Regions from separate parts of the Mycobacterium sp. Soil_C_30 genome, predicted to be linked through region 2. Evidence: riboswitches for the same ligand, from Rfam matches in the RefSeq annotation. Region 2 holds a riboswitch; the other holds the start of a gene.
What was found. A riboswitch is a leader RNA that binds a small molecule or an ion and turns the genes downstream of it on or off. The one in region 2 is predicted to bind glycine.
Positions count from the first base shown of each region.

Region 1: another riboswitch for glycine. It lies ahead of gcvP (aminomethyl-transferring glycine dehydrogenase); the one in region 2 lies ahead of AC3A6P_RS01240 (hypothetical protein).

Region 1 covers NZ_JBDGJH010000018.1:128,786-144,304, forward strand. The annotation lists gene AC3A6P_RS26925 (MerR family transcriptional regulator) at 1-496, shown strand, start outside; gene AC3A6P_RS26930 (TRAP transporter substrate-binding protein) at 1,049-1,936, shown strand; gene AC3A6P_RS26935 (maleate cis-trans isomerase family protein) at 1,933-2,718, shown strand; gene AC3A6P_RS26940 (TRAP transporter small permease) at 2,715-3,290, shown strand; gene AC3A6P_RS26945 (TRAP transporter large permease) at 3,287-4,564, shown strand; gene AC3A6P_RS26950 (LysR family transcriptional regulator) at 4,568-5,491, shown strand; gene AC3A6P_RS26955 (alpha/beta fold hydrolase) at 5,631-6,443, shown strand; gene AC3A6P_RS26960 (zinc-binding dehydrogenase) at 6,443-7,462, shown strand; gene AC3A6P_RS26965 (flavin reductase family protein) at 7,563-8,078, shown strand; gene AC3A6P_RS26970 (4-hydroxyphenylacetate 3-hydroxylase family protein) at 8,075-9,526, shown strand; gene AC3A6P_RS26975 (RidA family protein) at 9,523-9,939, shown strand; gene AC3A6P_RS26980 (DUF1028 domain-containing protein) at 9,936-10,610, shown strand; gene AC3A6P_RS26985 (M20 family metallopeptidase) at 10,600-11,736, shown strand; glycine riboswitch at 11,751-11,848, shown strand; glycine riboswitch at 11,849-11,950, shown strand; gene gcvP (aminomethyl-transferring glycine dehydrogenase) at 12,006-14,837, shown strand; gene AC3A6P_RS26995 (LysM peptidoglycan-binding domain-containing protein) at 14,857-15,498, opposite strand.
Region 2 covers NZ_JBDGJH010000001.1:273,673-289,191, forward strand. The annotation lists gene AC3A6P_RS01205 (GcvT family protein) at 1-1,115, opposite strand, end outside; gene AC3A6P_RS01210 (BCCT family transporter) at 1,677-3,239, shown strand; gene AC3A6P_RS01215 (bifunctional 3-phenylpropionate/cinnamic acid dioxygenase ferredoxin subunit) at 3,557-3,916, shown strand; gene AC3A6P_RS01220 (NAD(P)/FAD-dependent oxidoreductase) at 3,916-5,085, shown strand; gene AC3A6P_RS01225 (aromatic ring-hydroxylating oxygenase subunit alpha) at 5,134-6,264, shown strand; gene AC3A6P_RS01230 (hypothetical protein) at 6,662-7,282, shown strand; gene AC3A6P_RS01235 (L-serine ammonia-lyase) at 7,406-8,791, opposite strand; gene AC3A6P_RS01240 (hypothetical protein) at 8,877-9,227, opposite strand; glycine riboswitch at 9,189-9,280, opposite strand; glycine riboswitch at 9,282-9,373, opposite strand; gene AC3A6P_RS01245 (hypothetical protein) at 9,424-9,936, opposite strand; gene AC3A6P_RS01250 (TetR family transcriptional regulator) at 10,055-10,624, opposite strand; gene AC3A6P_RS01255 (DmpA family aminopeptidase) at 10,783-11,853, shown strand; gene AC3A6P_RS01260 (APC family permease) at 11,853-13,274, shown strand; tRNA gene AC3A6P_RS01265 (tRNA-Ile) at 13,439-13,512, shown strand; gene AC3A6P_RS01270 (DUF6319 family protein) at 13,718-14,089, opposite strand; gene AC3A6P_RS01275 (HpcH/HpaI aldolase family protein) at 14,175-14,939, opposite strand; gene AC3A6P_RS01280 (aldo/keto reductase) at 14,947-15,519, opposite strand, start outside.

The DNA.
Region 1 (15,519 bases), on a different contig from region 2:
ACTGATCGGCTACCGCGGGCCCAGCGCCTGCCAGATCGCCGGTATCACCTACCGACAGCTCGACTACTGGGCCCGGACCTCCCTGGTTGTGCCGTCCATCCGCGGCGCCGCCGGGTCGGGCAGTCAGCGGCTGTACTCCTTCAAGGACATCCTGGTCCTCAAGATCGTCAAGCGACTGCTCGACACCGGTATCTCGCTGCACAACATCCGGGTGGCGGTGGATCACCTGCGCCAGCGCGGTGTGCAGGATCTGGCCAACATCACACTGTTCTCCGACGGCACCACCGTCTACGAGTGCACGTCCGCCGAAGAGGTGGTCGATCTGCTGCAGGGCGGCCAGGGCGTGTTCGGTATCGCCGTGTCCGGTGCCATGCGGGAACTCACCGGAGCCATCGCCGATTTCCCGGGCGAGCGGGCCGACGGCGGCGAGTCCATCGCCGCACCCGAGGACGAGCTGGCATCGCGGCGCAAGAGCCGCGACCGCAAGATCGGGTAACGCGGAGCGCATCACGAGAAGGGTCGCCACGGCGGCCCTTTTTTGTTGCCGCGGACAGGGCACCGGGAATGGCGTTGGACACAGTGCCGGCAGAGTGGCCCGCCGTGACACTGGTCACACTGCCGTCGTCTGGGCGGGTCGAGTGCACGATCGGGCAGCGTGCACGCGCGGCCACCACGGGCGATGCAGCCTGGGTGCGAGAACTCAAAACGATGTAGTCAACCGCAGCCACGTTTCGTTCGTGTCACGTCGAAGTATCCACTGCTGCAGTTAATTTCACGTTACGGAGCATCTGTTTGACAGATGCAGACGGTCGCTTTTGACTGTTTGACGCGGTGCAGCGGTACCTCGGAACCTTGACTCCATCGCGCTGGCGACGAAGCCAGCCTCGATGTCGAGCCGCAACCGAAACCTGTTGGCCGCGTGGAAGGAATAACGATGAAGTCACTACCCAAGGTGATCGCGATGTGTGGCCTGGCCGCGTCCCTCGCCCTGTCTTCTTGCTCCAGTACCAGCGAAAATACCTCGGGTACAACAGAACTCGTTCTGGCTGTGGAAACCAGCGCGGGCGACCCGCTGGCCGACATGTTGTTGGCGTTCGCCGACGAGGTGGAAAACGCGCTGGGAGACTCCGTAGCGGTCACGGTGCAGTCCGGTGGCGCGATCGGAGACGAGGAGGCGGTGCTGCAGGGGCTGCGCGCCGGGGCCATCGACATCGCCGCGGTCAGCGGTTCGGTGGCCAATCTGGATCCGACGTTCAGCATCATGGACATGCCGTTCCTGTTCACCGACCGGGACACGGTGGTGGAGTTCCTCGACGGCCCCTACGGTGACGAACTCAGCGAATCGCTGGTGCAGTCCGTCGGAGCCCGGGTGCTCGGCTTCGGCGAAAACGGCTTCCGGCACATCACCAACAACACTCGCCCGATCGTCACCTCGAACGACCTGGCCGGGCTGAAGATCCGGGTGCCGGGCAACCCGGCCAGGGTGGCGCTGTTCGAAGCCCTGGGTGCCGCTCCCACCCAGATCGACATCGGCGAAACCTATTTGGCTCTCGACCAGGGTGTGCTCGACGGCGAAGAGAACCCGCTGAAGGTCATCGACGCGTTCTCGTTCTATGAGAAACAGCGCTACCTCTCACTGACCGCGCACATCTACAGCCCGGTGTACCTGACCATCAACGAGGACAGCTGGCAGGGCCTGAGCCCCGAGGTCCAGCAGGGTCTGGAGAAAGCCGCGACCGCCGCCGCCGAAACCAGCCGCAACGCCGGCATCGAAGCCGACAACCAGCTACTGGGCAAGTTCGAAGGCGCCGGCGTACAGGTCAACGAGGCCGATATCGAGCAGCTCAGCAACACGGTGGCCGGGGTGCGGGAAGAGATCGCCGCCGAGATCCCCAACGGTTTCGCCGAGCGCGTCCTGGCCGAGTACACCAAGTGACCGCCGCACCACACCGGAACCGGCCGCTGCTCCCACTGGGCGCGCTGAACACTGCCACCCGAATCGGTCTGGTGTACATGGCCTCGAGCACCCTCATGGAAGCCGAGATGTATGCCATGGCAACACCGGCGGCGACCATCCACACCAGCAGAGTGACTCTGCCGAGCGTCACGGTGGACGGGATCGATGCGATGATGCGCTCGCCGGAACTGCGCACCGCTGTCGAACTGGTGGCCCAGGCGCCGCTGGACGTGCTGGTCTTCGGCGGCACCAGTGCGTCCTTCCTGCACGGTAGCGAATGGGACCGCATGCTCATCGGGCATCTCGAGCAGTGGAGCGGGCTCTCCGGACGGTGCACCACCACCTCGACCGCGAGCATCGCCGCGCTCGCGGCCGTCGGTGCAGGCCCGATCAGCCTGATCACCCCGTACCGGCAGGAAGTCATCGACCGGGCCACCCGGTTCTTCGGCGAGAACGGGCATCCGGTGGTCGCGAGCGTCGGACTCGGCATCACCAGTGACCACGAACTGGCGGAGGTTCCTCTGGAACAGGTCTATGACCTCGCGGTGGACACCGACACCGACGAGGCCAGTGCGGTGTTCATCAGTTGCACCAACTTCGCCAGCGTCGGTGCCATCGCCGCGCTGGAGGCCGAACTCGGCAAGCCGGTCATCAGCGCGGTACAGGCGTCGTTCTGGTACGCCCTCGAGATCGTTGGTGTCGACGCCGCCCGGCCCGGGTTCGGGACACTGGTCGACACCCGCGTGGGAGTCGACGGGTGACAGCCGACAAGCAGACCCACCCCCTTGCCGGGCCGGCCGACGTGGAGATGCAGTTGGACTCCACGTTCGGTGTCGATCCGAACCCCGGCAGCCAGAAGCTGATCGACCGGGTCCTGGAGGTGTTGTGCGCCGCGCTGCTGGCGGCGATCACACTGATCCTCTTCGCCAACGCCATGTTGCGGTTTGCCTTCAACTCCCCACTGGGCTGGACCGAAGAACTGGTCACCGGGTTGATGCTGTGGCTGACGATGCTCGGGTTCACCCTAGGTGTGCGCCGTCGCGAGTCGATCGAGATCCGGGCGTTCGTCGGGCGTTTGCCCGTCCGGGTGCAGGTGTGGCTGCGGTTGTGCACCGATCTGCTGACCGCGGCAGTGCTGCTGCACCTGGCCTGGTTCGCTTACCAGTACGTGACCAAGTTCGGTGGCGACCCGAGCCCGTACCTACGGTTGCCCAAGGGTTTCTTCCTCGCAGCGCTGCCGGTGGGTGCGACGGTGGCAGCCGTCATCGTGCTGTTCCAATTGCCGGGTTGCCGTGCGGCGATCCTGCGTCAGCTCGACGAGGAAGAATCGTGATCCTGACCCTGACCCTGGCGGTCATCGTCGGCCTTCTGCTGTTGGGCACGCCGCTGATCATCGCGATGGCCAGCGGCGTGGCGGTCTACGCCACACTGGGTGGCTCGTGGATGCTGCAGTACCCCCAGCAGGTCACCGACGGGATGAGCAGCTTCGTGCTGCTGGCGATGCCGTTGTTCATCCTCGCCGGCGTGGTGATGAACGCCGGTGGTGTCGCCGAGCGGGTGTTCGCTTTCGCGCGAGCCATTTTCGGTTCGCTGCCCGGAGGCCTTGCGCAGGTGGACGTGTCGACCAGCCTGTTCTTCGGTGGGATGGTCGGGACTTCGGTCGCCGACCTCGCGGGCACCGGATCGACGTTGATCCCGCAGATGAAGAAGCACGGATACCCCGGGCCTTACGCGGCAGCGGTGACGGCCTCGTCCTCGGGGATCGGACCGTTGATCCCACCGTCGTCGCCGATGATCCTCTACGCGGCGGCCACGGGCACCTCATTGGGTGCGCTGTTCCTGGCGGGCATCATCCCCGGCATCATCCTCACCGTCGTGCTGATGGTGGTGGTGGCGGTGCAGGCCCGACGCAACGGCTGGGGTGAGAAGATCCCGTTCAGCTGGCGCGAGGTCTGGCGCACCTTCCGTGGCGCGCTCCTGGCCTTCGGTGTGCCGCTGCTGGTGGTCATGGGACTGACCCTCGGTGTGTTCACACCCACCGAATCCGGCGCCTTCGCGGTGGTGTATGCCATCGTCGTCTCCGCCGTGGTGTTCCGCTCGCTGGGTGGGCGCCGGCTCTACCGGTGCCTGGTCGAAGCCGCGGTGCTGACCGGTGAGGTGATGCTCATCGTCGGGGTGTCCGTGGCTCTGGGAGCAGTGCTGGCGATGGCCGGTCTGCCAAAAGCGCTCACCGATTTCGCCACCGCCATCGTTCCCGGAGACGCCCAGCTCGGGTATGTCGTGGTGCTCACCGTGGTGGCGATCCTGGCCGGCATGTTGTTCGACCCCCTGATTCCGGTGATCATGCCGGTGATGCTGCCGACCATGCTGGCCGTCGGGATCGACCCGGTGTACTTCGGTGTCATCATCGTGCTCACCGTCATCGTGGGGCAGGTCACGCCGCCGGTGGCGATGTCATTGGTGGTGGCAGCCAAGATCGCCAAGGTCGACGCATGGCGGGTTTTGCGGGCCAACACCCCGTTCCTGCTGGCCACCATCGCGGTGCTGATCCTGGTGATCCTCGTGCCGTCGCTGGCCACCTGGCTGCCGTCGGTGCTGGGGGAGTGAGTCGTGACCGGTGTCGATCAACTCCGCGGTATCTCGCTGACCCAGCTGCGCTACTTCATCCGGGTCGCCGAGCGCGAGAGCATGACGCGGGCGGCCGAGGACCTGTTCGTCGCGCAGTCGGCGGTGTCCTCGGCCGTCGCGCACCTGGAGCGGGAACTCGGCGTCCAGCTGTTCATCCGGCGGCATGCCAAGGGGTTGATCCTCACTGCGTCCGGCAAGGAGCTGTTGTTGCGTGCACGCCAGACGCTGACCGCGCTGGCCGAGTCCCTGGAGTCGATAGCCGGTGACGCCCAGACGTTCTGGGGTCCCCTGCACGTGGTGTGCTTCAGTCCGATCGCGCCCTTCTACCTGCCGTCCATCCTGGCCGGGCTGAAAGCAGACCACCCAGCCTTGGAGATCCAGGTCACCGAAGCCGTCGCGGGCGAAGTAGGGGAGTACCTGGAATCCGGCCGGGCCGAGGTGGCCTTGACTTACGACCTTGCCCTCGGCGACGGGATCCAGCGTGACGTGCTGGCCGAGATCCGCCCTTACGCAGCACTTCCCGCTTCGCATCGGCTCGCCGGGGCCGCGAGCGTCCGGTTGGCCGATCTGGTGAACGAGCCGATGATTCTGGTCGATCTGCCCTACAGTCGCGACTATTTCACCGGTGTGTTCACCGAGCGCGGGATGCAGCCCAACGTGCAGTATCGGTCGAGCAGCTACGAGACGGTGCGCGCGATGGTCGCCATGGACCACGGTTACAGTTTGCTGCATCAACGTCCTGCCACCGACACCACCTATGCGGGCGGCCTGGTGCGGGCCGTGCCGATCGCTGACGAGGTGCGGCCACTGCGGGTGGTGGTGGCGGGCCTGCAGGCAGTGCGTATGAGCAAGCGGGCCAGTGTATTTGCTGAGCGCTGCCGTGCCGTCGTGGCGAGAGAACGCTGAAAGTCGGGCTTTGCGACGATCGCATTCTGCGATGCTCTGCATCGGATAATCCGATGGACAACAACGAATCTCACTGTTTGCTCCGGTAGCTCCGGACGGCTTGGATCGAGTCAGACCACTGACACGTATTGGAGGCCACGTGAGCGGCGCCGAGCCGATCCCCGGATACATCGAAACACCTTCGGGGCGAATGCACGTCGTCGTGACGCCGGAGTCGGACCGGGACAGCCCCTGTCTGGTGCTGCTGCACCAGACACCGCGCAGTTGGGACGAGTTCCGGGCGGTGGCCGAACAGATCGACGGTTACCGCATCGTGATGCCGGACCTTCCCGGCTACGGTGCATCGCAGGCGTTGCCGCTCAACACCATAGAAGCCACAGCTGCCGCGGTGCTGGAGATTCTCGACGCGCTCGCGGTGCCGTCGGCACATGTGGTGGGGCACCACTTCGGCGGACTGGTCGCCTATGACCTCGCGGTCTCGGCGCCGCATCGGGTGACCTCGCTGGTGTTGTCCTCCACCCCGTTCATCGACGACGCCGAGCGGACCAGGCGCCGGACGGCGCCGCCCTTCAATGCCATTGCCGCCCGGGACGACGGAGACCATCTGGCGCAGCTGTGGCGGCGTCGCCGGGAGTACTTGGCAGTGCCGGACCCTGGTGTCCAGGCACGGTATGTGCGGGATGTCCTGTCGCACGCCGATCCGGATCGTGGTCACGCCGCCGTCGCCGCGTACCGGTCCGAAGACGGCGTGGGCCGCTACCCGGGTCCGGTGCTGTGCCTGGCATCGGCCCGCGACCCGCGGGCATTCCCCCGTCGCGGTGCCATTCTCGCGGCGTTCCCGCAGGCCGCCGAACACGTCCTGGTTGACGGCGACATCGCCAGTCCTGAAACGTGCGCGGCCGAATTCGCCCGCGTCATCGTGGAGTTCCACCACAGTGTGGTGCCACGGTGATGCGCGCTGCCCTGCTGCGGGGTGCCGACGGCCCACGCTCGCTGAGCATCGCCGAGATCCCGGTCCCGCAACCGGGCCCCGAAGAGGTGCTGGTGGCCGTGGGCGCCGTCGGGGTCAACAACGCCGAGGTCCTGCAAACGCGGGGGATCATGCCGGCGCCGTCCGGCGGTGTCCCCGGCCTGGAGTGCGCCGGAACCGTGGTATGCGTCGGAGCCCGGGTGCAGACGGTCAAACCCGGCGACCGCGTCGCAGCGTTGACCCGGGCGGGGTCCTATGCCGAGTACGTGGCCGTGCCCGCGGGTGCGTGCGTCGTCGTACCCGACGATCTCGACCTGGCCGTCGCCGGCGCCTTCCTCGAAGCAGCGGCCACGGCGTGGTGGAACCTGGTGCACCGGGGGCGGATCCGGCGAGGGGAGCGCGTGCTGATCCACGGCGCCGCAGGCGGGGTCGGCTCGATGGCCGTACAGTTGGCCAGGGCGCTCGGTGCCGAGGTGATCGGAACAGCCCGGGGGCCGGTGAAGAGCGCGTTGTGCACCGAACTCGGTTGTCGCCGTGTGATCGACTACGGCTCCGAGGACGTCTTCGACGTGCTCCGGGAGATCGCACCCGGTGGCGTCGATCTGATCCTGGACAATCAGGGAGCCGCCGCGGTCGGCGACAATCTCGCGGCGCTGGCGCCGTTGGGCCGGCTCGTCATCGTCGGGGTGGCATCGGGAACCGACGCGGTGGTGGACCTGGCAGCCCTGATGTCCGGGGGGACGGAGATCTCCTCGTCGAGCCTGGGCCGGCTGTCCGACGACAGCCGAGCCGCGATATGTCGATCCGTGGAAGCCGAGGTATTGCCGTTGCTGAGGGCGGGAACGGTGACGCCCGTGCTGGACCAGACGTTCGATTTCGACCAGATAGTCTCTGCGCACCACAGATTCGCCGCGCCGGAACGGTCAGGCAAGGTCGTGGTCACCATGCCGGGTTACATCTCGAAATCCGATGCAACGCAGCATAATCAACTCTTTGCTTGATATGGCCACGGAAGCCAGCATGGAAGGTGCGGATTCGACGCCGAGCTTCCGCGATGACCGTCATGAACTCGAATTGCGAGGGACCACAATGAAATCCGCTATGACATCGGCCGCTGCGCAGGACTACATCCGTGCGATCAGCTGCGCTGCCACTCCGGTCACCATCGTCACCACCTGCGCACAGGAGGCCCGGTGGGGGCAGACGGTTTCCGCGGTGAGCAGAGTGTCCGACGAGCCGGCGGTTCTCGGCGTCTGCATCAACCGGCGCAGCCCCATCAATGCGGCGATCCGCTCCACAGGTGCGTTCAATGTCTCGTTGCTCGGCTACGAGCAGCGCGGCGCCGCAGACAGTTTCGCCGGGCGTCAGCATCCCGGTCGCCCCGCGTTCACGTTTCTCGACGAAGAGTGGCGTGACGGTCTCAACGGCCTGCCGGTCTTCACCGCCAGCGTGGCCGCCTTCGAATGTGAGCTGCACAGTGTCACGGCTGTGGGCTCGCATCACCTGTATCTCGGTCAGGTGCGCCACGTTGTGCACACCGACGCCGAACCGCTGCTGCACCTTCGCGGCAACTACCGCGCCCTGGCGGCGCACCACACGGAAGGACATCGCAGATGATCAAGACCGGCGAGGAGTACCGGGACAGCATCAACACCGGGCGCGAAATCTACATCGACGGCGAGCAGGTGCACGATGTCACCAAGCATCCGATGTTCGCCCCGATCATCGACATCCGGTCTCGCATCTACGATCTGGCTCACGAAGCGGCCAGCCAGGAGGTCATGACCTATGTCGACGACAACGGTGAGCGCAACGCGGTCGCGAACAAGCTGCCTCTGACACAACAAGACTGGCACGACAAGCGTGCGGCTATCGATCTCGTGCTCGACGAGGTGCGCGGCGTGGTCACCCGCGTCGGCGACGAGACCGTCGGCGAGATGTGGGCGCTCTACGACGGCCAGGATGTGCTCAACGAAGTGGATCCACGTTTCGCCGAGAACATCCGCCGCCACGTCCAGAAAGCCGCCACCGGGGACCCGTTCCACATCTCGGCCAACACCGACCCCAAAGGTGATCGGTCGAAGCGCCCGCAGGACCAGGATCCCGACATGCTGCTGCACGTCGTCCGCGAAACCGACGAAGGCATCATCGTCCGAGGCGCCAAATACGAGACCGCCGCGCCGTACGCGACCCAGGCCTACACCAAGCCCACCATCGCCAACTGGGGCGATGACAAGCTCTCCGATTACGCCGTCGGTTTCATCGCCGACCTCAATGCGCCCAATCTGAAGTTCATCTGCCGCACCGGTTTTGCCGGCCGCCGCGATGCGGCGGACTATCCACTGTCGAACCGGGTGGATGAGGTGGAGTCCCTGGTGATCTTCGACAATGTACTCATCCCGTGGGACGACATCCTGTTCTACCGGCACACCAGGGCAGCGACGTTCGTGCGCAGCTGCCTGCACCGCTACAGCGCGCTGCCCTACGTCCACCGCTCGATCCGGTTCGCGGACCTGATGATCGGTGCTGCCCTGTTCAACGTCCGGCAGACGGGATTGGACAAGAACCCCGCCGTACAGGAGAAGCTGGCGATGTTGGCGTGCTACCGCGAGGGTATCGAGGCGCACCTGACGGCCTCCATCGCCACCGCCGAGACCAGTCCCGGCGGTCTGCTGATGCCCAACCAGTCGCTGCTGTATGCGGGGCGGGTCTGGGCTCAGACGCAGCTGCCGCAGATGATCCACCTCGCCCGCGAACTCTGTGGGGGGCAGATCTGCATCACGCCGGACTCGGCCACGTTCGCCCACCCCGGTGCAAGCCCCTGGCTGGAGAAGTTCTACTCGATCAACGATGACTGGCAGGCCGACGATCGGCGCAAGCTGCTGGCATTCGCCCGGGATCTGCTCAACAGCGATTACGCCGGTCACCGGCTGACCTTCCAACTGTTCGCCCAGGCGCCGCCGTTCGCCCATTACCAAGCCGTGTACCGCAACTTCGACTACGACAACGCACTCGATCTGGTCAGGTCCGCTGCCGAGCTGTCCGACCGGGTGGGCGGCGCATGACCCACCGGCGGATCCGTCCGTTCAACACCAAGGACACCTACCCCGAACAGAATCTCGACAATGACCTGTGCCAGGCCGTCGTCGCCGGCGACACCATCTATCTGCGCGGGCAGATCGGGCAGGATCTCGACACCGGGCGCAACGTCGGTGTCGGCGACGTGGCCGCCCAGACCGAGCAGGCGATGTCCAACATCGCCGCGCTGCTCGACGAGGCGGACTCTTCTGTCGCCGACATCGTCAAAGTGACGATCTACCTTGTCGATCCGCGATATCGGGAGAGCGTGTACCGCGTGGTAGGACGCTGGCTCGAGGGGGTGCACCCGGTGTCGACCGGGGTGGTGGTCAGTGCGCTGGCCCGGCCCGAGTGGCTGGTCGAGGTGGACGTGATCGCCGTGAAGCAGGGGGCGTCATGACGTTCTCGATGGCGGCGCTGGACCGCGACACCGGAGCGTTCGGCATGATCATCGCCTCGTCCTCGCCGGCGGTGGCGTCCCGGTGCCTCAACATTCGCCCGGGCCTGGGCGCCGCCGCCAGCCAGAACGTCACCGATCCCCGGCTGGGTGGGCAGCTGCTGGACCGGCTCGCCGAAGGCGCCGAGCCGCAGGCCGCGATGACCGCTGTGGTGGCCGACCACGCTTTGCGCGACTACCGGCAGTTGACCGTGCTCGACGCGGCCGGGCGCACCGCGGCCTACAGCGGGGCCGGGGCGCTCGGTGTGCATCACCACGTGGCCGGTGACGGCGTGGTGGCGGCCGGCAACATGCTTGCCGGGCCGGCGACCATCACCGAGCTGATCCGTGGCTACGAGACCTCGGGGGCCGACGAGTTCGAAGCCCGCCTGTTGGCCGGGCTCAACGCCGCGCTGACCGCCGGCGGAGAGGAGGGTCCGGTGTATTCCGCGGGCCTGTTGGTCTATCGGGAGGTCGCTTGGCCGGAGACCACCCTGCGCGTGGACTGGGACGAAGATCCCTACACCCGGCTGGCCGAACTGTGGGAGGTCTGGGAACCCCAGCGCGACGACTACGTGCGGCGTGCCCTGGACCCGTCGGCTGCGCCCAGTTTCGGGGTCCCCGGTGATCTCTGAGCCCAAGGCGGCCGCCGGCGATCACCTGCGGCGCAACTGGGAGCTGGTGCGCGGGGTCAGTACCGCCCTGCATGCCGACCCCGAACTGGCGTGGCACGAGGTGCGGGCGCACCGGATGCTGACCGGGCTGCTGGCCGATCGCGGTTTCCGCGTCGACCACCGCGCCGGGGGACTCGACACCGCGTTTCACGCTCGCGCCGGCACCGGCCCGTTGCACGTCGCTTTCGTGGCCGAATACGACGCGCTGCCCGGGCTCGGCCACGCCTGCGGGCACAACCTGATCGCCGCGTCGGCCATCGGGGCGGCGCTGATGGTGCAGGAGGCCGACCGCGGCCAGGGCCTCACCGTGCACGTCCTGGGCACGCCGGCCGAAGAGGGCGGCGGCGGCAAGATCGTGATGCTGGAGGCCGGTGAGTTCGACGGCCTGGACGCCGCGCTGATGATTCATCCGGGGCCGGTTGACGCCCCGCGGGCCGAGCCGATGGCGGTGGCGCACTGGCGTGTCACGTATCGGGGTGTCAGCGCCCACGCGGGGGCCTATCCGCATCTGGGGGTCAACGCTGCCGATGCGTTCACCGTGGCGCAGGTGGCGATCGGCCTGCTGCGCCAGCAGCTGCCGGCGACGGTGCGGGTCCACGGGGTGGTGACCTCAGCGGGGTCGGCGCCCAACGCCATCCCCGACTCGGCGTCAGGCCGCTGGTATGTCCGTGCCCGCACACTCGCCGAGCTGACCGGCATCGAGAAGCGGATCCGCGCCTGCTTCCAGGCCGGTGCCCTGGGCAGTGGCTGTGATCTCGACATCGAGTTGGAGTCCGCGCCCTACTCGGAATTCCGCACCGACGACGAGATCCTGGACCTGTTCGTCGCGAACGCGGCCGCGCTGGGTCGGGATATGAGCGTCGAGCCGCCGGAAGGGGCGGGGGCCATGGCGTCGGCGTCGACCGACATGGGCAATGTGTCGCAGGTGGTGCGCGCCATCCACCCGTATCTGGGCATCGGTTCCCTGCCCGCGGTCAACCATCAACGTGAGTTCGCCGACGCCGCGGTGGGGCCGCAGGCGGAGGCCGCACTGCGCGACGGTGCCACCGCACTGGCATGGACGGCGCTCGATCTCGCCGGGCGGTAGTATCGCAGTTGCATCGCCCTCTCGCGGGAGAGTTCTGTGACCGCCAGCCACAGACGCCGAAGGAGCAACACCTCTCCGTCAACCTCTCAGGCCCCCGGACCGCGTCAGACCACGATGCCTCTGGAAAGCGGTGCGCGCACCCGCCCATGGGGAAAGGCCTGATCGGCCGAATCTCTCAGGCAGCCCGGTTCGGGTCGACGACAGAGGGGGAGGACGCGATAGTTCGTCCTGCTGCCTAGGAGTTCGTGTTGGCCCTCTCCGATGACGCGCTGTTCAACGACAGCGCCCCGAAATTCGCCGATCGGCACATCGGCCCCGGCGCCGCCGATATCGACACCATGCTCAGTGTCATCGGTGTGCAATCCCTCGACGAGCTTGCGGCCAAGGCGCTTCCGGCCGGCATCCTCGACGCACTGGACGCCGACGGGGTGGCGCCGGGTCTCGACAAGCTGCCGCCCGCGGTGTCCGAGCACGAGGCCCTGGCCCAGCTGCGCGCCATGGCCGACGCCAACACCGTCGCGGTCTCGATGATCGGGCAGGGCTACTACGACACGCTCACCCCGCCGGTCTTGCTGCGCAACATCATGGAGAACCCGGCCTGGTACACGGCCTACACGCCGTACCAACCGGAGATCAGCCAGGGCCGCCTCGAAGCGCTGCTGAACTTCCAGACCATGGTCGCCGACCTCACCGGACTCGACATCGCCAATGCCTCGATGCTCGACGAGGCCACCGCCGCGGCCGAGGCGATGACGCTGATGCAGCGCGCCGCTCGCGGCAAGGCGACCCGCCTGGCCGTCGACGTCGACGTCTTCCCGCAGACCGCTGCCGTGCTGGCCACCCGGGCGCGGCCGCTCAACATCGAGATCGTCACCGCTGACCTGCGCGAGGGTCTGCCCGAGGGTGATTTCTTCGGCGTCATCGCGCAACTGCCCGGCGCCAGCGGACGCATCACCGACTGGTCCGCGTTGATCAAGCAGGCCCACGAACGCGGCGCGCTGGTGGCCCTGGGTGCCGATCTGCTGGCCATGACGCTGGTGGCTCCGCCCGGAGAGATCGGTGCCGACGTGGCGTTCGGCAGTGCGCAGCGCTTCGGCGTGCCGATGGGATTCGGCGGCCCGCATGCCGGTTACCTCGCCGTGGCCACCAAGCAGGCCCGCCAGCTGCCGGGCCGGCTGGTCGGGGTCTCGGTGGATGCCGACGGCGCTCCGGCGTACCGGTTGTCGCTGCAGACCCGCGAGCAGCACATCCGCCGCGACAAGGCCACCAGCAACATCTGTACCGCGCAGGTGCTCTTGGCCGTGATGGCCGCGATGTACGCCAGCTATCACGGCGCCGAAGGGTTGACCGGTATCGCCCGGCGGGTGCACGGGCACGCCGCGCGGGTGGCGGCCGCCCTCGGCGATGCGCTGGTGCATGACACGTTCTTCGACACCGTGCTCGCATCGGTGCCGGGCCGCGCCGACGAGGTGGTGGCCGCGGCCAAGGCGCTGGGCATCAACCTGTGGCGGGTGGACGCCGACCACGTGTCGGTGGCATGTGACGAAGCCACCACCGACGCCCACGTGGCATCGGTGCTGCAGGCCTTCGGCGTGTCCGCCGCCGACGCCGAGCCGGTCGACATCGAGACCCGGACCTCGGAGTTCCTGACGCATCCGGCGTTCACCACCTACCGCACCGAGACGGCGATGATGCGCTACCTGCGGTCACTCGCCGACAAGGACCTGGCACTGGACCGCACGATGATCCCGCTCGGCTCGTGCACCATGAAGCTCAACGCCGCGGCCGAGATGGAATCCGTCACCTGGCCGGAGTTCTCCCGCCAGCACCCGTTCGCCCCGGCCGGCGACAGCGCAGGCCTGCGCACCCTGATCGCCGAGGTGGAAGCCTGGCTGGTGGCCGTCACCGGCTACGACGCGGTCTCGCTGCAGCCCAACGCCGGCTCGCAGGGGGAGTACGCCGGGCTGCTGGCGATCCACGATTACCACGCCAGCCGCGGTGAGAGTCACCGCGATGTGTGTCTCATCCCGTCGAGTGCGCACGGCACCAACGCCGCGTCGGCGGCCCTGGCCGGCATGCGCGTCGTGGTGGTGGCCTGCCGGACCAACGGCGACGTCGACCTCGACGATCTGCGCGCCAAGGTGGCCGAGCACGCGGAGAACCTCGCAGCGCTGATGATCACCTACCCGTCCACCCACGGCGTTTACGAACACGACGTCGAGGAGATCTGCGCCGCGGTGCACGACGCCGGCGGCCAGGTCTACGTCGACGGCGCCAACCTCAACGCCTTGGTCGGTCTGGCCCGGCCGGGCAAGTTCGGCGGCGACGTCAGCCACCTCAACCTGCACAAGACGTTCTGCATCCCGCACGGTGGCGGCGGACCCGGCGTCGGACCGGTGGCGGTGCGCTCACATCTGGCGGAGTTCCTGCCCGGTCACCCGCTGGCCCCGGAACTGCCGACCGGTCACGTGGTGTCGGCGGCGCCGTACGGGTCGGCGTCGATCCTGCCGATCACGTGGGCCTACATCGCGATGATGGGTGCCGACGGGTTGCGGGCCGCCACGCTGACGGCGATCGCGTCGGCCAACTACATCGCCCGCCGCCTCGACGAGTACTACCCCGTGCTCTACACGGGCGAGAACGGCATGGTGGCCCACGAGTGCATTCTCGACCTGCGCGGCATCACCAAGACCACCGGCGTCACCGTCGACGATGTGGCAAAACGCTTGGCGGACTACGGTTTTCATGCTCCGACCATGAGCTTCCCGGTGGCGGGGACGCTGATGGTGGAACCCACCGAGAGTGAATCGCTGGCCGAAGTTGACGCGTTCTGCGAGGCCATGATCGCCATCAAGGCCGAGATCGACAAGGTGGGCTCGGGCCAGTGGGCAAAAGAGGACAACCCGCTGCGCAATGCCCCGCATACCGCGGAGTGCCTGCTCGTCGACAAGTGGGAACACCCCTACACCCGCGAGGAAGCGGCCTATCCGCTGGGCAAGAACTACCGGCCCAAGGTGTGGCCGCCGGTGCGGCGCATCGACGGCGCCTACGGCGACCGCAACCTGGTGTGCTCGTGCCCGCCCGTGGAGGCGTTCGCCTGACGCGCGCTGAGCGTGGAGTTCACCCCAGCGACGGGAAGAAGATCACCTGTCCCACGCTGAGGTGATCGGGGTTGGTGATCCGGTTGGCGGCGGCCACCAGCGCGACCCTGGTGGCGACGTCGTGGTCGCCGTACTGGTCGGTGGCGAGTTCCCACAGAGTGTCGCCGGCGGCGACGTGATGCCGCCTGTTGAGCCGTGGCTGGATGAGAACGGTGCCGACGGCGGGATCCTGGTCGCCGAGGTGGTTGGCGACGGTGATGATCGGCCACAATCCCTGTTCGCCGTACCAGCGCTCGGCGAGATTGCGGGGGTTCTCGCCGGCCACCACGGTGTGATGCCCGACGTTCTGCAGGTCCGGGATCAGCAGGCGTTCGCCGACCACCAGGTCGCGTTGTCCGGCGTGATTGGCGACCTCGATGATCGTCTTGGCGGCGATGTCACCGTAGTAGTGCTGTGCCAGTGAGCCGGTGGTGTCGCCGGCGCGCACCTTGTGGCGGAAGGTGACGTAGGGGATCTCCAGCTCCTGGCCCACCAGGATGTGATTCGGATCTGCCAGGGTGTTGTGGACGGCGATCACCGGGAACAGGGCGGCGTCACCGTAAAAGTGCTGAGCCAACGACGACAGCGTGTCACCGGTGACCACCTGATATTTCAAGATCATGGCGGGGTCCTTCGCTCGACT
Region 2 (15,519 bases):
AGCAGCTGAGCGACGGCACGGGCCACGCCGGCGGAGTGGGTCACCCACACCGCTTCGGCGATCCAGAAGTTCGCCACGTCGGGGGACTCGCCGATCAGCGGTCCACCGTCGGGAGTGAAGGAGAAGATGCCGTTGAAACCCTCAGCGACAGTGGCGGTTTCCAGGCAGGGCAGCATCTTCTTGCACTGCTCCCACGCCGGGGCGAAGTCCTCTTCGGTGAACGCCAGCATCGAGGGCATGTTGTCAGCGGTGATCTTGCCGGCGGGCAGCGCACGGACATCGACGGGCATGGGCCGGTGGGCGTAGGAGCCGATGCCGAGGCGGTCGACATGCTCACGGAAGTACAGATCCTGATCCTGATGGCGCAGGATCGGGAAGCCGGCCTCGGTCGACTCGCTGTTGCGGCCGGCGAGTTCGGGGATCAGGTTGGTCTTGGCGTACTGATGTGCCAACGGCAGCAGGGGCACGTCCATGCCGATCAGCTCGCCGAGGGCGGCACCCCAGAAGCCGCCGCAGGAGATCACGTAGTCGGCGGGGATCACCCCACCCGAGGTGGCCACCCCGGTGACCTTGCCGCCGCTGTGCTCGATGCCCAGGACCGTTGTCGAGCCTTGGAACACCGCGCCACGGCTCTGCGCGCGGCGGGCCAGCGCGACGACAGCACGCGACGCTTTGGCCAATCCGTCTGTCTCCACATACAAGCCGCCCAGGATGCGCTTGGGGTCAAGGAGCTGATGCACCTTGGCGCACTCTTCCGGATCGATCACCCGAGCCTCGACGCCCCATGAGGTGGCCCAGCCCTGCCGGCGGTGCAGCTCGGCCAACCGGGCTTCGGTGGTCGCGACCTCCAGGCCGCCGACCTGGTTGAAACACCACTGGCCGTCGACGTCCAGCGACAGGAACTTCTCGACGGTGTAGCTGGCGAACGCGGTCATCGTCTTCGAGGGGGTGGTCTGGAACACCAGTCCGGGAGCGTGCGAGGTCGAACCGCCGGTCAGGGGCAGCGGCCCTTGATCAACGACGGTGACGTCGTCCCATCCACGGGCGGTGAGCTCGTCGGCCAGGTTGGTGCCGACGATGCCGGCACCGATGATCACTACACGCGGTGATGCCATGCCTTGGTTCTCCTAGCTGGGGTGGTCGAGCGACTCGTAGAGCCCGGGGGCCGGGGCGGCCGAGAGTGGAACTCCATGATTCGGATATTGATCGACAGCTGATATATCAAAGCTACGATGCGGACGGTGGTGCGGTCAACCCTTTGGTTCTCTTTGTGCAACTGATGCGCTATCTGAGACAAAAACGCCGCCGTCATGGCGTTACGCCAGGATTTCGTTCCTGTGAAAGTTCTGTCTAGCAGTCGCGTATCAGATTGACGCGGTCTAATATATCAGCGAGATTGTGATCTGCGTCTCGTGGCGCACCCGCAATCCAGGTGTCGCGCAGGCCGGCGAGAGGAAGTACTGCCCGCGTTGCACCCTGCCACCGCCGATCCGGACACGAACCCCTCACACCGTGCCCGCGCCGGCCTCCACTCAGCCCGCAGTCGGACCACCGGTCCACCCGATTCAACGCAGGCGTTCACGCCTCAGGAGTCTGAAGTGACAGCACAACACGAGAAGACAACAAAAACCGACGTCCTCACGCCCTTCGAAGCCACGCCCAATGCCAGTTGCAGCGTGGAACCGGAGTCGGCGGACGTTCCCCTTCACTCACAACGCCCGAGGACCGACTGGCTGGTCTTCGGTGTCACCGCCGCGATCGTCATCGCCATCCTGGCCTGGGGTCTGATCGCCTCCGACGGTTTCAACGCCACCATGTCCTCGATCCTGAACTGGGTGGTGGGCAACCTCGGTTGGCTCTTCATCCTGTCGGCCACCGGCTTCGTCCTGTTCGCAATATGGCTGGCGGTGAGCCGATACGGCCGGATCCCTTTGGGCAAGGACGGCGAGAAACCGGAGTTCCACACCGTCAGCTGGATCGCGATGATGTTCAGCGCCGGTATGGGGATCGGCCTCATCTTCTGGGGCGTCACCGAGCCCCTGACCCATTTCGTCAATCCACCACCGGGACTTGCTGATTCGGCAGCCGGGACGGCGCTGGCCACCGCGCTGTTCCACTGGGGTTTCCACCCCTGGTCGATGTACGCCGTGGTCGGTCTGTCCATCGCCTACGGCACGTACCGGATGGGGCGGCGCCAGCTCATCAGCTCGGCATTCACCCCGCTGTTCGGGCGTAAGCGCGTCGAGGGTCCGATAGGCAAGGTCATCGACATTCTCGCGATCTTCGCCACCATGTTCGGTACTGCCGCCTCGCTCGGTCTGGGCGCACTGCAGATCGGTTCCGGCATCGAGGTTCTGGGCTGGGTCGGTCACGCGGGCACGCTGCTGCTCGTCGGGGTCGTCGCTCTGCTGACGCTGGCATTCGTGGCCTCCGCGGTGTCCGGCATCTCCCGCGGAATCCAGTGGCTGTCCAACATCAACATGGTGCTGGCGCTGACGCTGGCCGTGTTCGTGTTCGTTGCCGGCCCGACGGTGTTGATCCTCGATCTGCTGCCGACCGCACTCGGTGACTACGCCGCCAACCTGGCGTCGATGTCGGCACGGTCCGCGGCTGCCGGCGCCGAAACCAAGACCTGGCTGTCGTCGTGGACCATCTTCTACTGGGCGTGGTGGATCTCCTGGACCCCCTTCGTCGGGATGTTCCTGGCCCGGATCAGCCGGGGCCGCACCATCCGGCAGTTCGTCATCGGTGTCATCCTCATCCCCACCACGGTGAGCCTGCTGTGGTTCGTGGTGTTCGGCGGCTCGGGGATCGGCCAGCAGCGTGACGGCATCGATCTCTACGGCACCGGTGAGCCGGAGTCGACACTGTTCGGCATGCTCGGCAACCTGCCTCTGGCAGCCCTGTCGTCGCTGCTGGTGATGGCGCTGGTGGCCATCTTCTTCGTGTCGGGCGCCGACGCGGCGTCGATGGTCATGGGAACGCTGTCACAACGGGGCTGTCTGCATCCCACCCGGTGGGCCGTGGCGTTCTGGGGCTTGAGCACCGGCGCGGTGGCCGTGCTGATGCTGTGGGCCGGCGGGAATGACGCCCTCAACGGTCTGCAGACCATGACGATCATCGTGGCCGCACCGTTCGTGGTGGTGATGATCGGGATGTGTGTGTCGTTTTATCTCGACATCAAACGCGACCCGCTTGTCACCGACCTGCCGCGCAAGCACTTGATCAAGAAGCAGTAGTGATTCGAAAGGGGCGGCGCGAGCCCGGGCCGCCCCTTTCGCCGCGTTTTCCGGCAAAGTCAACACATGTCAATAGCTCGACTGTTACGCCGCGGTTTCCGAGTTGCTGACTGCCCATTTATCGCGTTCAATCCCAGGTGATCGTTTGCCCCACGAAGCGTGAAATTTGTATTCAACGACATCGCCACGCAAATTGATTTCCCCGGCAAAGTGACCTTTTTCACCACTTGACAGGGTTTATGACTGCCACCACACTGTTGCGTAATACGAGTCTGTTGCGCAGCACGCACCACAACCTTCAATTGAAAGGTCCGCAGATGCTCGAGATCTGTCCTCTGGCCGACCTGCCGCCCGGAGAAGCCCGTCGCGTGCCCACCGAGCCGCCGATTGCCGTGTTCCACACCGAGGACGGCGAGGTGTTCGCCATCGACGACACCTGCTCGCACCAGGACGCGTCGCTGGCCGATGGCTGGGTGGAGGGGTGCGAGGTCGAATGCCCCTTGCACGCCTCGCGTTTTGACCTCCGTACCGGTGCCGTGGATGCGCCGCCGGCCAAGCTGCCCGTGCGCACCCACACTGTCGAGATCCAGGACGGCGTCATCCATGTCGAACTCAGCACCGACAAGCCGAACCTGCCGCCGGATATCCGCGCCCGGCTCGGTGAGGGAGTCAAGTGATGAAGCACGTCGCCATCGTCGGTGCCTCACTTGCCGGTCTCTCGGCTGCGCGCGCCTTGCGCACGCAAGGTTTCGAAGGTCGCCTCTCGGTGATCGGTGAGGAGGCGCGCCGCCCGTACGACCGGCCGCCGCTGTCCAAGGAGTTCCTGGCTGGGTCCCTGAGCGAGGCCGACCTCGCGCTGGAGGCCGACGACGACGATCTGCAGGCCGACTGGATACTCGGTTCCGCTGCCGTCGGACTCGACTGCCGTTCCGGGGCAATCGAACTGGCTGATGGTTCGCGCATCACCGCCGACGGCGTGGTGCTGGCGACCGGGTCCCGCGCGCGGCGCTGGCCGGGTACCGAGGCGCTCGCCGGTGTGCACGTGGTGCGCACCATCGACGACGCCATCGCCCTGCGCGCCGATCTCCAGGCCGGCGCGCGCCTGGTGGTCATCGGTGCCGGTTTCATCGGCGCCGAAGTCGCCTCGACCGCCCGCAAGCTCGGTATGGAGGTCACCGTCGTCGAGGCCGCGCCGGCTCCGTTGGCGGTGCAGCTCGGCGAGCAACTGGGCGGTGTGATCGCCGGCGCCCACGCACATCACGGCACCACACTGGTGTGCGGTGTCGGGGTGTCCCGCCTCGTCGGCGTCGACCGGGTGACCGGTGTCGAACTCGCCGACGGACGCACCCTGCCGGCCGACGTGGTGGTGGTGGGCATCGGTGGTATCCCCAACATCGAGTGGCTGCAAGGTAGTGGACTGGAGCTCGGCAACGGTGTCGTCTGCGGCGCCGGCGGCGAGACCGCCATCCCCAACGTGGTGGCCGTCGGCGACTGCGCCGCGTGGTATGACCCGTCGGTCGGTGCCGTGCACCGTGTCGAACACTGGACCGGTGCGCTCGAGCGGCCCGCGATCGCGGTGTCCGCGTTGCTCGCCGGGGGAGCGCACCAGGGGGCGGCGGCCAAGGCCCCGTACTTCTGGTCCGACCAGTACGGCGCCCGCATCCAGTTCGCCGGTATAGCCCGGCCCGGTGATGTCGTCACCATCGAAGAAGGCGACTGCGAAACACGTTGCTTTGTTGCCACTTACCGCCGCGACGGCCGGCTGGTCGCCGTTCTCGCGGTGGATCAGCCTCGCCTGTTCAACCGGTTGCGTCGCCAGATCGCGGCCACACCGGCACCCGTCTGACCTATTGCATCAGCCCCCCACCAGCAAACCCCTAGGAGCCATACGCAAATGACCACCGCTGCAGCCCCGAGCCTGCCGGAGAGCCTCATCTCCACCCTGCCCGGGCACTACTACACCGATGCGGGAGTCTTCTCCCTGGAGCAGGAGAAGATCTTCGAGGCGATGTGGTTCTGCGTGGTCCGGTCGGCGGACCTCGACAAGCCCGGCGCGTTCAAGACCGTGCAGGTGGGTCGCGAGAGCGTACTGGTGACCCGGTCACGCAAGGGCGACATCCGCGCCTTCTACAACGTGTGCCGCCACCGCGGTGCCCGGTTGTGCACCGAAGAATCCGGTGAGGTCAAGCGCGCGTTCCAATGCCCTTACCATGCTTGGACTTACGATCTGGACGGCAAGCTGATCGCGGCGCCGAACCTGACCAAGATGCCCGATATCGACCGCACCGATTTCGGCCTGGCCAAGATCCAGGTGCGCGAGTGGCTGGGCTATGTGTGGGTGTGCCTGGCCGACGAACCGCCGTCGTTCGAGGACACCGTGATGCAGGAGATCGTCGAACGGCTCGGCGATGTGGAATCCATCGACCACTACAACATCGCGGATTTAAGCCTGGGTCGGCGCATCGTCTATGACGTGAAGGCCAACTGGAAGCTCATCATCGAGAACTTCATGGAGTGCTACCACTGCGCCACCATCCACCCCGAGCTCACCGAGGTGTTGCCGGAGTTCGCCGACGGCTACGCCGCGCAGTACTACGTTGGTCACGGCGCTGAATTCGGCGAGGACGTCAAGGGATTCACCGTCGACGGGTCCGAAGGACTGGACCCGATCCCCGGCGTCACCGAAGATCAGGATCGTCGCTACTACGCCATCACCGTGCGTCCGCAGGTGTTCGTCAACCTGGTACCCGACCATGTGATCGTGCACCGGATGTTCCCACTGGCCGCTGACCACACTGTCGTCGAGTGCGACTGGCTGTACCTGCCGCATGTGGTCGAACAGGGCCGCGACGTGAGCCGGTCGGTGGAACTGTTCCACCGGGTCAACCAGCAGGACTTCGACGCCTGCGAGCGTTGCCAGCCGGCGATGGATTCGCGCACCTACCGTAATGGCGGTGTGCTGGTGCCCAGCGAGCACCACATCGGCGCCTTCCACGACTGGCTGAAGGCCAAGATCGCCCACTGAGTCACCTGACACGGCAACGGCTCCGGTTGAAAACCGGAGCCGTTGCTTTTGGGTTGTGTCAGTTCAGAACTGGCGGGCTCTGACTTGAACTCCACCTCGACCGGAGGACTCGTGCGTTCAACCGACGGGCGTTCTCGATTTCTGCCGGCGCGGCATTGGGTTCGGACCAGATGTTCGTGTTCTCCGTCGCTCTACGAATCTCTTCTCGATCTGCGTCTGGATCCTGCACGAATCGTTGGCTGTCAATCATTCGTAACCCGTTCTCTCGTGGACGGACCCCCGCAGCGCTACGAACAGCCGAGTCGGAGGTCGCGAGAAGCGGACTATCCCAGCTTCGAATTCCCCGACGAGCCCACGTCCGCATAGGAGGCGGTGGAAAGGAGGTAGTGCCCTACTCATGAGATCGGCCGACACGCAGAGCAGTGTCGATTTGTCAGTCACAGCAGCATGCAAACTGGAGGAGGAAGCAATGGCCGACGAAAAGCTCGAGATCGGCGATGAGGCTGCATCAGCGCTTGCGGTGGGACCGCGGCTACGGGTGGGGCCCGGCACCAATGTCCCGTTGCGACTCCGAACATCGGCGGTCGAAGAGTACGAAACCACTCATGGTGATGCCCTGGGTAGTCCGCGCGAACTCACCCCGGCAGCCGCCGTGGCGACGCCCCGCGCCGTCACCGCAGTTCGATTCACGAACTCGACCGGCAGGTCTATCTCTGTTGCCTACGGCCGCGCTCGACACGAATGCCAGGCAGAGTGTGGTGATCCGTGGGAAGTTCTGGGTTGGATCAACCTCGCGAGCGGGCAAAGTGCAGACCGCGCCAACCCTACGGGCACCCGTTGGTACTACTACTTCGCCCAAGACGGTTCAGGAACCAAATGGGACGGGAATTTCCCAGCGCAGGTTGTCCAGCGTGCGTTTGCTCGTTGCTGGTGTATAGGTTCGACGGACTCATTCACCGTTGGGATGGACGAAGTGGATCTCGTCGCCTTTCCTGGTGGTGTTGAGTTTACGCCCTGACCGGCGGTCGCCAGGGTGTCAATTCTGGTCCTCGTTCGGCACGCTGGTGCTTGGTACGAGGCCAATGCCCTCTTACCGAAGCGCGGTTGCTTTTGGGTTGTGGGGTTCAGAATTGGCGGCGCGTCAGCACTCGATGAAGTTCACCGGCACATTGACGGCCAGGCCGCCGGTGCTGGTCTCCTTGTACTTGGAGCTCATGTCCGCGCCGGTGGTGCGCATGGTCTCGATCACCTGGTCGAGGCTCACCCGGTGGGTGCCGTCGCCGCGCAGCGCCATGCGTGCGGCGTTGATGGCTTTGCCCGCTGAGATGGCGTTGCGCTCGATGCAGGGAATCTGGACCAGGCCCTCGATCGGATCACAGGTCAGGCCGAGGCTGTGCTCCATGGCGATTTCCGCGGCGTTCTCCACCTGTTCGGGTGTGCCGCCCAGGATTTCGGCCAGGCCCGCCGCCGCCATCGATGCCGCCGAGCCCACCTCGCCCTGGCAGCCGACCTCGGCCCCGGAGATGGACGCACGTTCCTTGTAGAGCGAGCCGATGGCGCCGGCGGCGAGCAGGAAGCGCACCGTGGTCTCGTCGCTGTCCTTCCTGCCCGCGGGGGTGTAGTGCATGGCGTAGTGCAGCACCGCCGGGACGATACCGGCCGCGCCGTTGGTGGGCGCGGTGACGATGCGCCCGCCGGAGGCGTTCTCCTCGTTGACGGCCAGTGCTACCAGGTTCACCCAGTCCTCGGCGAACTCCGGAAGCCGTTGCGGGTCTTCCTCGCTGAGGCGTTCATACCAGTCCTTGGCGCGGCGGCGGACCCGCAGTGCGCCCGGCAGCAAGCCGTCGCGGGCGATACCGCGTTGTTCGCATTCCACCATCACGTCGCGGATGTGCAGCAGCCGCCGGCGGATCTCGGCCTCACTTCTGCTGGCGCTTTCGATCTCGAGCATCAGCTCGCTGACGCTGCAACGCTTTTGGTGGCACAGTTCCAGCAGCTCCTTGGCCGAGCCGAAACCGTGTGCCGACGTGGCTGCGACGGTGGCGGGTTCGCGGCTCTCGGCCTCGGTGACGACGAACCCGCCGCCCACCGAGAAGTACGTCTCCCGGTGCAGTTCGGTGCCACCGGGCCCCAGCGCGGTGATGGTCATCCCGTTGGGGTGGAACGGCAACATGGTCAGCGGCCGGAGAATGAAATCACCCTCGGTGAGCGCGATTTCGCGGGCCCCGCCGAAGTTGATCCGGCCGGTGGCGCGCATGGCGTCGACCCGGCGCTCCATCTGCTCGGTACTGATCTCTTCCGGCAGAAGTCCTTCCAGCCCCAGCAGGACAGCGGTCATGGTGCCGTGACCCGCTCCGGTGGCGGCCAGCGAGCCGTACAGGTCGACACGGATGTCCCGGACGTCGTCGAAGGCGCCGAGGGTGTGCAGATCGGAGAGGAACCGCGCGGCGGCGCGCATGGGTCCCACGGTGTGCGAACTCGATGGGCCGATGCCAATCGAGAACAGCTCGAACACACTGATCGTCATGCGGTCACCGTCCTCGGCTTGTTGATCGACAGTTGATATATCAATGCTGAGTCCACGGTAGGCCAGCTGGGCGTGATGGTCAAGGTCACTGCCTCCGGGCGAGCGCGGCGACGGCCGAGACGACGAGCGCACGGTCAGCCCGGGTCAGCTGCGTGATCCGGTCGCCGTGCGCAGCGACGAGGGCGCGGAACTGCGCGTCGACGCCGGCCGGCGTCGTGCCGAATTCGAGGAAGGTGACGTCGTCGGGAGGACCTCCGTACGGCGTCCATGCCATTGCGAACTCCAGCAGTTGACGGTCATAGCTGTCCAGCGACGTGCATCTGGGTGTGGACAAGGTCGGTGTCGACAAGGCGGCCCCCGGTTCGGTCGCCTCGGCAGGTGCCGTGGCGATGTGGAACTCCCCGCTCTGTCCTGATACCTGAGAGATCTGGCGCACTCAGCGCCGTACACCTTCGGTCAGGCAATTCGGATTGCCTGTCTCCAGAGTTGCCTTCGCGCAACGGTACTGGGGCCTGAGAGATTCCCGGGGAGGATGTTGCTCCTTCGGCGCCTCGGTGTTCGAGGTTCTCCCGCCACGCGTCAACGGCTTTTCAATTGTGACGGGGGTAACGTACCGGGCTGCGCCGGCTTTGTCACGGGACGGGACCCACATCCGAGTGGCGACCCGGTAGGCGGGCCGCGTGTCGCTGCCCCGGGCCAGGGCCGCGGCGGGCGGCGAGCATGTCGGTGACGGCGCCGGTGACGAACGCATAGATCGCCTTGTGCAACACATCGATGAGAAGTTCTTTGCGCGGCCAGGTCTGTGGTGGCGCGCCGACACCTGTGGCGTTCTCCAGGATTTGGTCATTGGTAAGCCGCACCACGGCGAATTTCGCCGACGCCAGTGGGCCGCGTAACCCGACCTCCGACATGACCGCCCGCAGCACCCCGAGCAGGATGCCCTGCCCGTAATGCATGGCCCAGTTCCGCACCAGCGGCTGCTGCCCGGGTTGTTCGGACATCCCGGTGAGGCGCTCGAGCGTGCGGGCAGGCACATGCGAGTTCGGCCGGCCCGTGATCCGCTGCTCGAGCTTTTCCCCGACCGTCATCACCGCCACCCCGGCCGCACCGGCGACGAGGCCTTCCCCCACAGCGTTTCTCAGCATGGCGCGCGGGTACCCGGGCGCGATCCCACCAAACGATCGGCACTCATGACTGCGGAACCCCGGTAGAGCAGTCGGTGCTCAGCGGGGCGCTACTGGGCGTGGCGGGGCGACGCCGGCCTCACACTGTGTCGGGCAGCTTGGTCCCGGTCGCCAACTCCGCGTACTGGCGCATCAGCCGCAGGGCGGTGCTGCGGCTGATCTCGGGGTCGCGCGCCACGATGCGGTAGCCGAAGTAGTCCTCCATCGACATCAGCGTCATCCCGATGTCGCGGGCAGGGGAGCGGAGCGTGAATGCCCCGGCCTCGGCGCCGTCGTTGAGGAGGTCGGTGTAGAGGTCCACCTGCCGGTGGTAGATGCCCTGGACGTCCCGGCGCTGGTCGAGTTCGAACCCGGCCGCCAGCACGGCGCGCCAGATCGCTCGCCACTCGGCGTCCTCGGGTCCGCTCGGCAGTCCCGCGGCGATGGTCAGCGCCAGTTGGTGGTGGATGTCGCGGGCGCGGCGACCGAGTTCGAGCCGCTCGTCGAAGAACCGGACGTCGGAGCGCAGCGCCAGCTCACTGAGCAGCTGGGGCATGTCCTTGAAGTAGTAGCGCACCGCGTTGGTGGTCAGCCCCAGTTCGGCGGCGACGTCGGCGAGCTTGAGCGTGGCCAGGTCGTAGCGCTCGATCAGGGCGATCGCTGCGTCCATGATTTCGGCACGTCGCTCTACCTGCCGGTTCGGCCTCGCCACTGCTGGGCTCCTCTCGCGGATTCGGACCAATTTTGCCGTTCCTGTTGCGTGACTGCTCACCCGGGCGCATAGTTCTTTTCCAATTAGGAAAATAACTCTTGAACGAAGAGAAAACCATGCGTGCCAGAGATCTCGGCGTGGTCATCGGTGAACATCCAACCGGACCGTACAACGCCATCACCGACGTGGGGGGTGTCCGGGTCGGACACACCACCGTGCAGGGCGACGGAATCAACACCGGCGTCACCGTCGTCATCCCGCATTACGACATCTGGACCGAACCGGTATTTGCCGGTTCGCACCGTCTCAACGGCAGCGGCGAGCTGACCGGCCTGGAGTGGATCCGGGAGTCCGGCGAGCTCACCACCGCCATCGGCCTGACCAACACCCACAGCGTCGGCGTGGTGCGCGACGAGTTGGTGGCCGAGCAGGTGCGGGTTCGCGGTGACGGCGTGTACTGGTCGCTGCCGGTGGTGGGGGAGACCTACGACGGACTCCTCAACGACATCAACGGCTTCCATGTCCGGCCGGAGCATGTGCGCGCCGCGCTGGCGTCGGCATCGGGCGGCGCGGTGGCCGAAGGCAATGTCGGCGGCGGCACCGGCATGATCTGCCACGGCTTCAAAGGTGGCATCGGCACCGCCTCGCGCACCTTCGGCGACTACACCGTGGGCGTCCTCGTGCAGGCCAACCACGGCCGGCGCGAACGCCTGCAGATCAACGGTGTACCCGTCGGCGCCCGGATCGGCGCCGAACAGGTGCCGCTGCCCGATTACCCGGCCCGGTTCGAGCCGGGATCGGGGTCGATCATCGTCATCGTCGCCACCGACGCCCCGCTGTTGCCCCATCAGTGCCAGCGGCTGGCGCAGCGCGCATCGCTGGCCGTCGGTCGCGTCGGCGGCACAGGCGAGCAGTACAGCGGCGATCTGATGCTGGCGTTCTCCACCGGTAACCGCGGCATCCCGCCCTACGCCTGGGACGAAGACGTCGCGGTCGCCCAGCGCGAGGTCCCCGTGCGAATGGTGGTTCCGCAGTTGATGACCCGACTGTTCGACCTGACCATCGAGGCCACCGAAGAAGCGATCGTCAACACCCTCGTCGCTGCTGAAACCCTGACCGGCCACCGCGGATACACCGCGCACGCCATCGACCACACCCTGCTCACCGCACTATTTCAGGAGAACTGATGAACGCACCCACCCAGACCGAAGGGCGGCGCCTCACCGGGCATCTCGGCCCCATCGGCATCGTCTTCATGGTCGTGGCCGCGGCCGCCCCGCTGACGGTGATCGGCGGCAACATGCCGCTGGCCATGGGGCTGGGCAATGGCGCCGGCGCCCCCGTCGGCTTCGCCATCGCCGCGCTGGTGCTGCTGGTGTTCTCCGTCGGGTTCGTGACGATGACGCCCTACGTGCCCGAAGCCGGGGCCTTCTTCTCCTACGTCACCGTCGGGCTCGGCGAACGGATGGGTAAGGGCGTCGCGGTGGTGGCGCTGATCGCGTACACCGCCATCCAGATCGGCATCTACGGCTACATCGGCTGGGCCATCAGCGATACGGTCGCCTTCTACAACGGACCCGTAATCCCTTGGCCGGTCTACTCTTTCGTGATCCTCGCGATCGTCGCCGTACTCGGTTACCGGCACATCGAACTGAGCGCCAAGGTGCTCGGCGTGGCACTGGCGCTCGAGATCGGCATCGTCGTGGTGCTCGACCTGGTGATGGTGGCCAACCCGGGCCCGTCCGGCATCACCTTCGCCTCCTTCGATCCGGCCGTGTTCACCCAGGGCACCATCGGCATCGCCATCCTGTTCGCCCTCACCGGGTTCATCGGCTTCGAAGCCACCGCGGTGTTCCGAGACGAGGCGCGTGACCCCGAGCGCACCATCCCGATTGCCACCTACGCCGCCGTCATCATCATCGGCCTGTTCTACGCCATCACCGTGTGGGCGTTCGTGGTCGCGATCGGGCCCGACAACGTGACGGCCGTGGCGAATCAGACCCTCGACGGCGAGGGCAACATGCTGCTGGACACCACTGCCTCGATGCTGGGGACCATCGGCCGCGACATCGTGAACGTGCTGCTGCTGACCAGCCTGTTCGCCTGCGTGCTGTCGTTCCACAACGTGATCGCGCGGTATCAGTTCGTGCTGGCGCGCAAGGGCCTGTTCCCGCAGCGGCTGGCCGCGGTGCACGAGTCACATGACTCGCCGGCGTTCTCGTCGCTGGTGCAGACCGTGACGGCGGCCATCATCGTCGGGATCCTCGCGGTGCTGGGTATCGACCCGCTGGTCGGCGTATTCGGCTCGATGGCCGGCGTGGCCACCGTCGGCATGGTGATCCTGATGCTCACCACCTCGATCGCGGTGCTGGCGTTCTTCCTGCGTAACCGGGACCGGGTGTCCGGCGTGTTCCAGACGCGCATCGCGCCCGCCGTGGCCGTGCTCGGCTTGCTGGGCAGCCTGTGGCTGGTGCTGTCGAACTTCACGCTCGTCACCGGTGGCAGCGTCACTCTGAGCACCATCCTGGCGGCCATTCCGTTCGTCGGGCTGGTGGTCGGTGCGCTGGCGTGGAAGCCTTCGACGTCGATATCTACCCGCGTGAACTGACTCTGGTTTGAGACTGCGGTGACGCCGGTGTTTGGCGGGGTCACGTCCGGACGTGGCCGCAGTATCAATCAGACGCATCGAGGTCAACGGCGGCGCGCCTCGCGGATCCGTTTGGCAGGGCTGCGTGGCCGCGTGCGAAGATAGCGGCCGCGCAGACGCGCCACGGGGCGGTAGCTCAGTTGGTTAGAGCCGGGGACTCATAATCCCTTGGTCGCGGGTTCGAGCCCCGCCCGCCCTACAAAGGCCGTGTATTGCTTCGGTTGATGCTGGTCGTTTCTGTTTCGGGTGATGCCTGACAGTTGTGTCGGTTGATCCTTGACACTCCCTTGATGAGGGAGCTGAGCGTGGCCAGGCAGCGGGTTCGAGCCCCGCCCGCCCTACAACCTGGTGGCGCGAGGTCCGAGTCATGCTCGACGCCGACGGGCGTGCAGTTTCCACAAGCCTCAGTCCAAATCCGCCAGTACCCTGCGCGCCGCTTCGAGCTCGGCCTCCAATGCCGCGACCTTCGCGGCCTGTTGCGAGCGTGCCTCTTCGATCACGGCATCGATCGGGGTGGAGAGGTCTTCGTGCAGTTCCCTGGCCGCGCGGGACACGGCGGACGCAGCGACGGCGACGTTGCGGGCCAGGTAGGTGGAACCCTGCTTCAGTTCGGCATGCCATTCACCGTCGGCGGAGCCGGTGACGGTCAGGGTCAGCTCGATGGTCTTGGCTTTCCTGCCGGCGCCCCGTTTGGCAGGGGTCTTCGTCGGAGTCTCCTCAGCGACTGGTGCGGTGGGCGCTGCCTCTGCTGCCGGGGTGTCTACAGTGATCGTCACGGCGTACCTCTCGTCGAAGATGGCCCGCGATGAGCGGGACCGGCGGACGACAGCCATTAGAACACACGTTCGACACCGGGTGGGCTCAACCCCCCGTCGCTGCTTTGAGGTGCGCGGCGGCCGCGAGTTTCAGATGGGTGAGGTCTGAGGCCACCGACGCGAACGTGAAACCGTCGGCCAGTCGGCGAGCGGCCGTCGCACCGTCAGGGGTGTGGATACCGGCCGCGATCCCTGCCGCTGCCGCCGCCTCGCTGACGCGCCGCAGTGCGGATTCGAACTCGTCATCGACAGCGGGATCCTGCGGATGTGTCCCGCCGACAGCGAGGCGCAGATCTGACGGGCCGACGTACACGCCGGCCAGACCCGTTGTCCGACAGATGCTCTCGACGTTCTCCAGACCCTGGGGAGTTTCGATCATGGCCAACACCACGGTGTCGGCGTCGGCGACAGCGGGCGTGGGGCCGATGCGCAACTGTGAGCGCATCGGCCCGTAGGAACGAATCCCGTTGGGCGGGTAGGTCGCTGCATTGACTGCCGCGGCGGCTTCGGCGGCAGTGTTGACCAAGGGCACGATGACACCGGCCGCACCGGCGTCGAGCGCACGCCCAATGGGGGTGGGGTGGTTGGCCTCGATACGGATCAGGCCCACAGGGCCGTGGGCGGCGTCGATAGCCGTCAGACCCGCGACCATGCCCGAGTAGCCGATGAGGCCGTGCTGCATGTCGAGGGCGATGTAGTCATATCCGACGTGGGCCAGCCACTCGGTCGAGACGGGGGAGTCGAGCACCGACCAGTAACCGATCAGGCGTTCGCGGCGACGCAGCCGTTCGGCGAATTCGCTTGCAGTCATGGGCTTCCTAGCGGTTGTAGTTGGGCATGGCGCCGCGCAGGCCGACGCCGATGTCGTCACACTGGGCAACGAGTTCGTCGTCGAGTGGTCCGGCGTTGATGGCGGCGATGTTGTTCTCCAGATGGCTGACCTTGGAGCCGCCGAGCAGAATCGGCCCGGCGACCGGCTTGCTGACCAGCCACCGCAGTGCCAACTCGGTCATCGGGAGGCCGGCCTTGTCGGCCAGGGTGCTCAGCTGCGCGATCGCGTCGAACACCGCTGCGTTCCAGTACCTCTGCTTGTACATCGACGCCAGCCGGGAGTCGCCGAACCGACCTTCGGCGGGGTCGGCGTCAAGAGAGTGCCTGCCGGTGAGGAGCCCGCCTCCCAGCGGGTTGTACACCATGGTGATCAGGCCGGTGACGGCGGCGAACTCGGCGTATTCGTCTTCGATGCGGCGGGCCAGGAGGTTGTAGACCTGCTGGGCCACCAGAGGCCGGGGCGCCCCGACTTCGTCAGCAAGGTGGTTGATCTCGGCGATCTGCCAGGCCGCGTAGTTGGACACTCCGAGGGCACCGATCTTGCCTTCCTCCACCAACTG